Regions from separate parts of the Vibrio artabrorum genome, predicted to be linked through region 1. Evidence: riboswitches for the same ligand, from Rfam matches in the RefSeq annotation. Region 1 holds a riboswitch; the other holds the start of a gene.

Region 1 (4,435 bases):
TGAACCATTTACAAGGGGTCGATGGCGCAATTGGTCGCTGCTTTGCATTAATTACAGAAGACGGTGAACGTACTTTCGCTATTAGCGAAGGACAAATGAACCAATTAAAACCAGAGAGCATTCCTGAAAAAATCTTCAAAAGTGCGTCTGCTTTAGTGTTAACCGCTTATTTAGTTCGTTGTAAGCCAGGTGACCCGATGCCTGAAGCAACAATGAAAGCGATCGAATACGCGAAGAAATACGATGTGCCAGTAGTTCTTACACTAGGTACTAAGTTTGTTATTCAAGATGATCCAGAATTCTGGAAAGATTTCTTAGAGCAACATGTCACGGTTGTGGCAATGAATGAAGACGAAGCGGAAGCATTAACGGGTGAAAGCGATCCGCTTGCTGCTTCAGATAAAGCGCTAGAGTGGGTAGACTTGGTTTTATGTACAGCTGGCCCTGTTGGCCTCTTTATGGCCGGTTACACGGAAGATGCCGCGAAGCGTGAAACGTCACTGCCTTTACTTCCTGGTTCAATTGCTGAATTTAACCGTTTTGAATTTAGCCGTCCTGCACATAAAGATTTATGTGAAAACCCAATTAAAGTGTATTCGCACATTGCGCCATACATGGGGGGACCAGAAAAAATCAAAAATACCAATGGTGCAGGGGATGCCGCTTTGTCGGCTTTATTGCATGATATGGCTGCAAATAAGTACCACAAAGAAAATGTGCCAAATTCGAGTAAGCATCAGCATTCATTCTTGACGTATTCATCTTTCTCACAAGTTTGTAAATATTCAAACCGTGCAAGTTACGAAGTGTTAGTTCAGCACTCACCTCGTTTATCTCGTGGCCTCCCTGAAAGAGAAGATAGTTTAGAAGAAGCTTACTGGGAAAGATAAGATACTTTTATCCATATTATTTATATACCCGATAAGAGGTATATAAAAAAAGGCCCCAAAGGGGCCTTTTTTGTTTCTAAATATTTCAAACTCACCATTAATATTTACATTGGCAGTTTTAATATTAATTATCTTGCTTAGTGCGTAACTGAGTAAAGACTAATTAAATAAGATATTTAGATAGCAAACTCTTCTAGAGATTTACCTGCATCGAGTTGCTCTTGGATAGCTGAAGGCGTACGGCCTTGACCTGTCCACGTTTTTTCATTGCCATTGCCATCTACATATTTGTATTTAGCTGGACGTGGCGCACGTTTAGCTGTTTTTGTTTTGGCTTCGCCAGAAAGTGCCGCAATAAGATCTGCAACATCAATTCCGTCTTTTGCAATCTGTTCAGCTATAGCAGAAAGCTTCGCTTCTTGCTCTGCTTTAGCCGCGCGTTCTTCAGCTTCAGACTCTTGACGCTCTTGTACAACAATAGTCAGCTTGTCTAGTGCTTCCTCTAATTGCTCAAGAGTTAATTCACGTGAGAATGCACGAAGGCTACGGATGTTCAATAAAGTTTTTGTTAATTCAGACATGATATTTCCCATCAAGATAAAATAAATAATACAGCTAATAATAAACAGAGCTTGGGAATAAAACAAATAGTATTTCTCGTATTACATGCCTAAATATATAAAGTGGGATGAATATTTGAAATCGACGGGTATCTTCTATTGTATTAATAACAATTGTTAATATTATCTAAAACAATGATATGTGACTGATCGAGTAATTACATTATGCATACTGCTCTTCAACAGAGATGTTCTTTATTGAAACGCTATTTTCTCAGAATGATATGTTGCATTGTTACTCTTGATGGGTACAATTACGGCTACCTGATGCGGTGCTTTGGTTGATTGGTTGTTAAACTCTGGTTGACACGGTTAATAATGTTATCGCACGTAGAGGTGCAACTATAAAGAGTAGTTTTCGTTGGGGTGATGCCAATGAACGGGAATGGAAGGTGTAGTTGCCGAAGTCAATTGTATATCTAAGCAATTTGCTGGGGTTGTGCTCAATAGGTACAACACTGCCATAGTCTTAATTTTAAACTATGGAGCGCTACTGTAGGGTTGGGTGAAGTGTTCACTTCCCTTTCGCTTAGTTCAACATGAGCTTGGTCAGCCGTATCAAGTTTGTCTGCAGTAGATCTCTAGCCAAATAAAAAACTGGTTTTTGAAGATCATGAATTTAATAGATTTTGCAACATCACCCTTATCTTTACTCCCACCACTGGTGGCTTTAAGTCTTGCTATTGTTACTCGCCGTGTATTGGTTTCTTTGGGGGTCGGTATCGTTATGGGTGCGATTCTACTTGCTGATTACTCAGTAGGTAACGCAGCTAGCTACGTGTTTACCAAAGTGTCTGGTGTGTTCATTGAAGATGGTGGCATTAACACTTGGAACATGAGCATCGTCGCATTCCTCATTATTCTTGGAATGACAACGGCTCTATTAACACTGTCTGGTGGTACTCGCGCATTCGCAGAGTGGGCACAAACTCGTGTTAAGAGCAAACGTGGTTCCAAGCTACTGGCTGCTTTCTTAGGCGTATTCATCTTTGTAGACGATTATTTCAATAGCTTAGCGGTAGGTGCGATCTCTCGCCCTGTAACTGACCGTTTCTACGTATCTCGCGCTAAGCTTGCTTATATTCTCGATTCTACTGCAGCGCCAATGTGTGTGATCATGCCGGCATCTAGCTGGGGGGCTTACATCATTACTATTGTCGGGGGCATCTTAGTTACCCATGGTGTGACAGAATATTCAGCTCTTGGGGCTTACGTTCGTATGATACCAATGAACTTTTACGCGGTGTTTGCTCTATTAATGGTGTTTGCCGTTTCATGGTTTGGTCTCGATGTAGGTAAAATGCGTGAGCATGAGATCGAAGCATCACAAGGTCGTGGCTTTGACGGCGAAAACGATCAAAAGCAAGCTCATGATCTACATGACGATCTCGATATTCAAGAGAGTGAAAATGGTTCTGTTTCTGACCTAGTCATGCCTATCATATTGCTGATCGTAGCGACGATTGCTGCAATGCTATACACAGGTGGACAAGCGCTTACTGCTGATGGTCAAGCATTTAATCTTTTAGGTGCTTTTGAAAATACGGATGTAGGTAAGTCTCTTGTTTACGGTGGTGTTGTCGGCCTGCTCGTTGCACTCTGGACAGTATTGAAGCAGAAGTTGCCTATGGCTGATATCGCAAGAACAATGTGGATTGGTGCAAGCTCAATGTTTGGCGCTATTCTGATTCTTGTGTTTGCATGGACTATTGGTTCTGTTATCGGCGACATGAAAACCGGTGCTTACTTATCGTCTCTTGTTACCGGCAATATTGATTACCATTGGCTACCTGTTATTTTGTTCCTTCTTGCTGGCGTAATGGCATTCTCGACAGGTACATCATGGGGTACATTCGGCATTATGCTTCCTATCGCAGGTGATATGGCTGCAGCCTCTGACATCGCATTCATCTTACCTATGTTAAGTGCGGTTCTTGCGGGTTCTGTGTTTGGTGATCACTGTTCTCCAATCTCAGACACAACGATTCTGTCTTCTACTGGTGCGCGTTGTAACCATATTGACCACGTATCGACTCAGCTCCCATATGCACTGTTGGTCGCTCTCGTATCGTGTATTGGTTTCATTACCTTAGGTATGACATCGTCAACGGGTATTGCTTTCGGTGCCGCATCACTTACATTTGTCGCAGTATGTTTTGCATTGGCTTATTTCTCTCGTTGTAAAATGCCAACGAGTAAAAGCTAATCATCACTTGATTGAGTAATTAAAGGGAGGCTTCGGCTTCCTTTTTTTATGCCAATTAAATTAATTTTAACTTTAGTGAAAAAAGTTAAAATTAATGGTTGAAAAAGGATGCCAGCTTAGTTAGTGTGGATACAACAAAGTAAAGAACCTAAGAGTTAATAAGTATGCGTAAGTTAGTCATGAACATTCATCACCATCATCACCCTATCTAGTCTTTCGGGGAGATTTACGTATACCCGGGAGCCAGAATTCTCCCGGTGGTTAAGTCAAAAGAATTTAGATTTAAACCCTCGGGATGACACAGTCTTCCGGGGGTTTTTTAGTTTTATAGCTTATAAATAATCAATAAATTCAAATATTTGCACAGGGAAACAGCAATGCAGACACAACGCCTCAGAATCGCAATTCAAAAAAAAGGTCGCTTAAGTAAAGAGTGTCAAGACTTACTTAAAAAGTGTGGTGTTAAATTTAACATCTTGGGTGAGCGGTTGGTGGTTCACTCACTAAATATGCCAATCGACCTATTATTAGTCCGTGATGACGATATTCCAGGTCTGATTATGGACGGTGTAGTTGACCTTGGCTTCATCGGTGAAAATGAGCTAGAAGAAGTTCGTCTAGATCGTGTTGCTCTAAAAGAGCCTTCAGAGTTTCGCACACTACGTCGCTTAGACTTCGGTGGCTGTCGCCTTTCTATTGCAATCAATAAAGATGAAGAA
Region 2 (4,435 bases), 800 kb from region 1:
CATTCTTAAGCTAGTAACGAACCCTGTGGTATGGAAAGATCGCTACGATTGGGACATTTACAGCACTTACCTTAATATTGGTCTCTACAAAGCTGATCCAAGCCTTATACAGCCTTACATTGATTGGTCTCTGGAGATCATAAAGAGAAAGCCAAGACCGGCTTTCTACAGCAATCTGATTCTGGCATATCAAGGCCTAGGAGAAGAAAGTAAAGCGGAGCAAATTCGTAGCGAAGCGAGCTTTTTATTCCCTAACAGAGACTTTTCAAAGGTTCAGTATAAGCAAGTGCCGCCAGCAGAAGATAACGTATCATCAACTGAATGATAGTGAACTCTCAGCACTCAAGTACCATTTAACCGTTTGAGGTTAGTCGAAAACAGCGCATGATATCTCATGCGCTTTTCTTTTTAATTTCAGTTCATTGCAACTATTTCAATACATCTTTTAGCGCTTTTAGACACAACGCGACATTCTCTTTACGCGCACCGTAGCCCATTAAACCAATACGCCAAGTCTTACCGGCCAACGAGCCAAGCCCTGCGCCAATTTCAAGATTATATTCTTCTAACAGCTGGGCTCTAACTTTTGCTTCATCAATCCCTTCGGGAAAATAAAGCGCATTTAATTGAGGTAAACGACTCTCTTCATCAACCACAAACTTTAACCCCAAAGCTTCGACACCAACTTTAAGCGCTTGGTGCATCGCGTAGTGACGTGACCAAGCATTGTCCAAACCTTCATTTTTCAGTACAACCAAAGACTCATGTAGAGCATACAAGCTGTTCACGGGCGCCGTATGGTGGTAGCTCCGCTTACCTTCTCCACTCCAATACCCTAGAACCAAACTTTGATCTAGGAACCAGCTTTGTACTGGCGCTTGACGGGCTTTCATCTTATCGACGGCACGCTGAGAAAATGTCACCGGAGACAGGCCAGGAACACAAGACAGACACTTTTGGCTTCCAGAATAAACCGCATCAAGCTGCCATTCATCAACCAACAATGGCACACCACCCAATGATGTCACAGCATCAACAATTGTTAACGCATCAAACTGACAAGCGACAGCTGAAATAGCTTGAGCATCAGATAGTGCTCCGGTTGATGTTTCTGCATGCACAAAAGCAACAGCCACGGCATCGGGATTTTCCACTAACGCTTGTTCTACCTTTGCAACGGAAACGGGCTTGCCCCACTCGTCATCAACCAGAACCGCTACACCACCACAGCGCACAACATTCTCTCGCATACGTTCACCAAAAACACCGTTGCGGCAAACAATGACTTTCTCGCCAGGCTCAATCAAGTTAACAAAACAAGTTTCCATTCCCGCACTGCCCGGAGCAGAAACGGCAATCGTAAATTCATTCTCTGTTTGGAATGCATACTTAAGAAGTTGTTTCAGTTCATCCATCATCGCGATGAACAACGGATCGAGGTGGCCAATAGTTGGACGGCTCAAGGCCTGTAAAACTTGAGGAGAAATATCTGAAGGCCCCGGTCCCATTAACGTTCGGTGTGGCGGATAAAAGCTCTCGATGGCCGTTGTGAGTGTTAAATTAGACATGTACATCCCTTACGTTAATGGTGTGAATATTCCACCCTAAAGCAAATCGATCACCTCAGCAATTAGACAGAAGTATTGATGTCATACCAGTGTCACATAATTGTTAAAATTATTTTTACGCCTATCTCCAGTTACAGATTGACATTATTGCCGGAAACACGTTCAATGAAACGGCTATCTAGCAGAAGAGGAGCACTGCCCAGGCAGGTGTTTTGTGGAACCGCATTTCCAATACAAAACATTGATGGGGAGCAGTGCCGAGATAATAAAAGGATGCAGACTTTTATTGTCGGTTGAGCGGGCTGAATCCCGGCAACTGTCACCATATATCTATGGTGAAGAGCTTCTGAGGTGACTATTCTAATCATTCCTCTCTTTTTGCTCTAATACTCTCTTCGAAAAACATCGGACGTTGGATTACCCAACCGTAATTTTATTTTAGGAAGTCGTGGGAGATATATCGTGAGTGCATCTAATGTAGTTGGTTCTTTTAATGTCGCTAAGTTTGGTGGAACAAGTGTTGCCAACTTTGAAGCAATGAGCCGTTGTGCTGCCATTATTGAAAACAACTCCAATACAAAACTGGTTGTAAGTAGTGCATGTTCTGGTGTCACAAACCTACTGGTTGAACTGGCAAATGGCGTTCAAGACAAAGCTCGTCGTCAGGAATTAATGGCACAATTAACAGACATTCATAACGTGATTCTTAATCAACTCACAGACTCGATTAGCATCGAGAAAGAAGTTCACGGTATTCTTGATGATATTGCGAATGCAGCAGAGGCTGCATCATTCCAAACCAGTGCCAAACTGACTGATCACCTTGTCGCATGTGGTGAGCTGATGTCGACACATATCCTCGCTCAAATCATTCGCGAGCGCGGCACACCAGCGGTTCGTTTTGATATCAGAGAAGTGCTGCGTACTAATGATGATTTTGGTAAAGCCGAACCTCAGCTAGAAGACATTGCTGCTCTAGCGCAAGAGAAACTGATCCCACTTTGCCAGCAACAAGTTGTCGTTACTCAGGGGTTTATCGGTGCTGATAGCCAAGGTAATACCACGACTTTGGGCCGCGGTGGCAGTGATTATTCAGCAGCGCTGATTGCCGAATCTGTGCAAGCGATAGGTTTAGAGATCTGGACGGATGTTCCAGGTATCTACACAACAGATCCTCGTATTGCACCTAAAGCATCGCCGATTCCAGAAATCAGCTTCAGCGAAGCATCGGAAATGGCAAACTTTGGAGCGAAAATACTGCACCCATCAACGCTAGTTCCGGCACTCCGTCACCAAATCCCAGTATTTGTCGGCTCCTCTAAAGCTCCTGAACTTGGTGGTACATGGATTCGCCAACAAGTTGAAAGCTCTCCTCTATTTAGAGCGCTTGCCCTACGCTGCAATCAAACCATGGTTACGCTGCGCAGCGCTAATATGTTCCATGCTTACGGCTTTTTAGCGAAGGTATTCGAGATCCTAGCTAAACATAAGATCTCTGTTGATCTGATCACCACCTCAGAGATCAGTGTTTCACTCACTTTAGACCAAACAGATACCTCTGGTGGTGCACCAGAATTACCAGAAGCGGCTCGAATTGAACTTGAGGAGCTGTGCTCTGTGGATATCGAGCACGGCTTGTGCGTTGTGGCTCTTATTGGCAATAACATGAGTGAAAGCAAAGGCTATGCAAAGCAAGTTTTCAGTACTCTGGAAGATTTCAACTTACGTATGATTTGTTACGGAGCAAGCCCACACAACCTGTGTTTCTTGCTAGATGAATCTGTTGCTAAGTTGGCGATTCAAAAACTGCACCAAGAGTTGTTTGAGTAGAAAATGCGTTTATCATCGACAGATAAATAACTAAATCACAGCTACAAAAAGGGTTGCTCTTGAGCAACCCTTTCTCTTTTTTACTTTACGAATCCAAGCTCGTCATAGCCTAAAAGTTAGTTAATGTTTGGCCCTAACCACTTCTCGGCTTCTAACATATCCCAACCTTTACGGTCGGCATAGCTCTCCAGTTGATCCTGTTGAATCTGTGCAATAGCAAAGTATCGGGCATCAGGATGTGAGAAGTACATACCAGATACTGAGGCACCTGGCCACATCGCATAGCTCGTCGTTAATGACATATCGATCGATTTTTCAACGTCCATCAACTCCCATAACGTGCCTTTCTCTGTATGCTCAGGACAAGCAGGGTAACCCGGGGCTGGACGAATACCTTGGTATTTCTCTCGAATCAAATCGTCGTTAGACAAATCCTCATCTGGCGAGTAACCCCAAATATCCTTTCTCACTTCTTTATGCAGATACTCCGCGAACGCTTCAGCTAATCGATCAGCAACTGCCTGAATCATAATGGCGTTGTAGTCATCGCCTTTCGCTTTGTATTCATCAGCCAACTCTCGCTCACCAATGCCACCCGTTACCGCAAATCCACCAATCCAGTCTGCTTTACCGCTATCTTTTGGCGCGATGTAATCAGATAAACAATAGTTAAAGCCTTTTGGTTTTTCTGTTTGTTGACGAAGGTTGTGTAGAACCTTTAGAACTTCGGTACGAGATTCATCGGTATACACCTCAATATCATCACCAACACTGTTCGCTGGGAACAAAGCACACATACCTCGCGCTTCAAGCAACTTCTCTTTCTCGATGCGATCCAGTAAATCGTTGGCATCTTTGAATAGGCGTTTAGCTTCATCACCCACCTCTTCATGATCAAGAATTGCAGGGTACTTTCCGACTAATGACCATGTCATAAAGAATGGGGTCCAGTCGATGTACTGACGTAAAGTAGATACATCAAAATCATTGAAGATATGTACACCCGGCTTCGCAGGGGCCGGTGGAGTATAAGCATC

Evidence for each region. Region 1 has a riboswitch for lysine ahead of OCU36_RS05260 (Na+/H+ antiporter NhaC family protein). Riboswitches for the same ligand answer to the same signal wherever they lie in the genome.
Region 2: another riboswitch for lysine. It lies ahead of lysC (lysine-sensitive aspartokinase 3); the one in region 1 lies ahead of OCU36_RS05260 (Na+/H+ antiporter NhaC family protein).

The regions. Positions count from the first base shown of each region.
Region 1 covers NZ_AP025458.1:1,122,648-1,127,082, forward strand. Annotated here, with positions in the region: gene OCU36_RS05250 (inosine/guanosine kinase) at 1-890, shown strand, start outside; gene OCU36_RS05255 (H-NS family histone-like protein) at 1,067-1,471, opposite strand; lysine riboswitch at 1,834-2,011, shown strand; gene OCU36_RS05260 (Na+/H+ antiporter NhaC family protein) at 2,124-3,716, shown strand; His leader region at 3,904-4,040, shown strand; gene hisG (ATP phosphoribosyltransferase) at 4,094-4,435, shown strand, end outside.
Region 2 covers NZ_AP025458.1:318,871-323,305, reverse strand. Annotated here, with positions in the region: gene OCU36_RS01575 (PglL family O-oligosaccharyltransferase) at 1-325, shown strand, start outside; gene OCU36_RS01570 (pyridoxal-phosphate-dependent aminotransferase family protein) at 429-1,568, opposite strand; lysine riboswitch at 1,746-1,922, shown strand; gene lysC (lysine-sensitive aspartokinase 3) at 2,031-3,398, shown strand; gene metH (methionine synthase) at 3,515-4,435, opposite strand, start outside.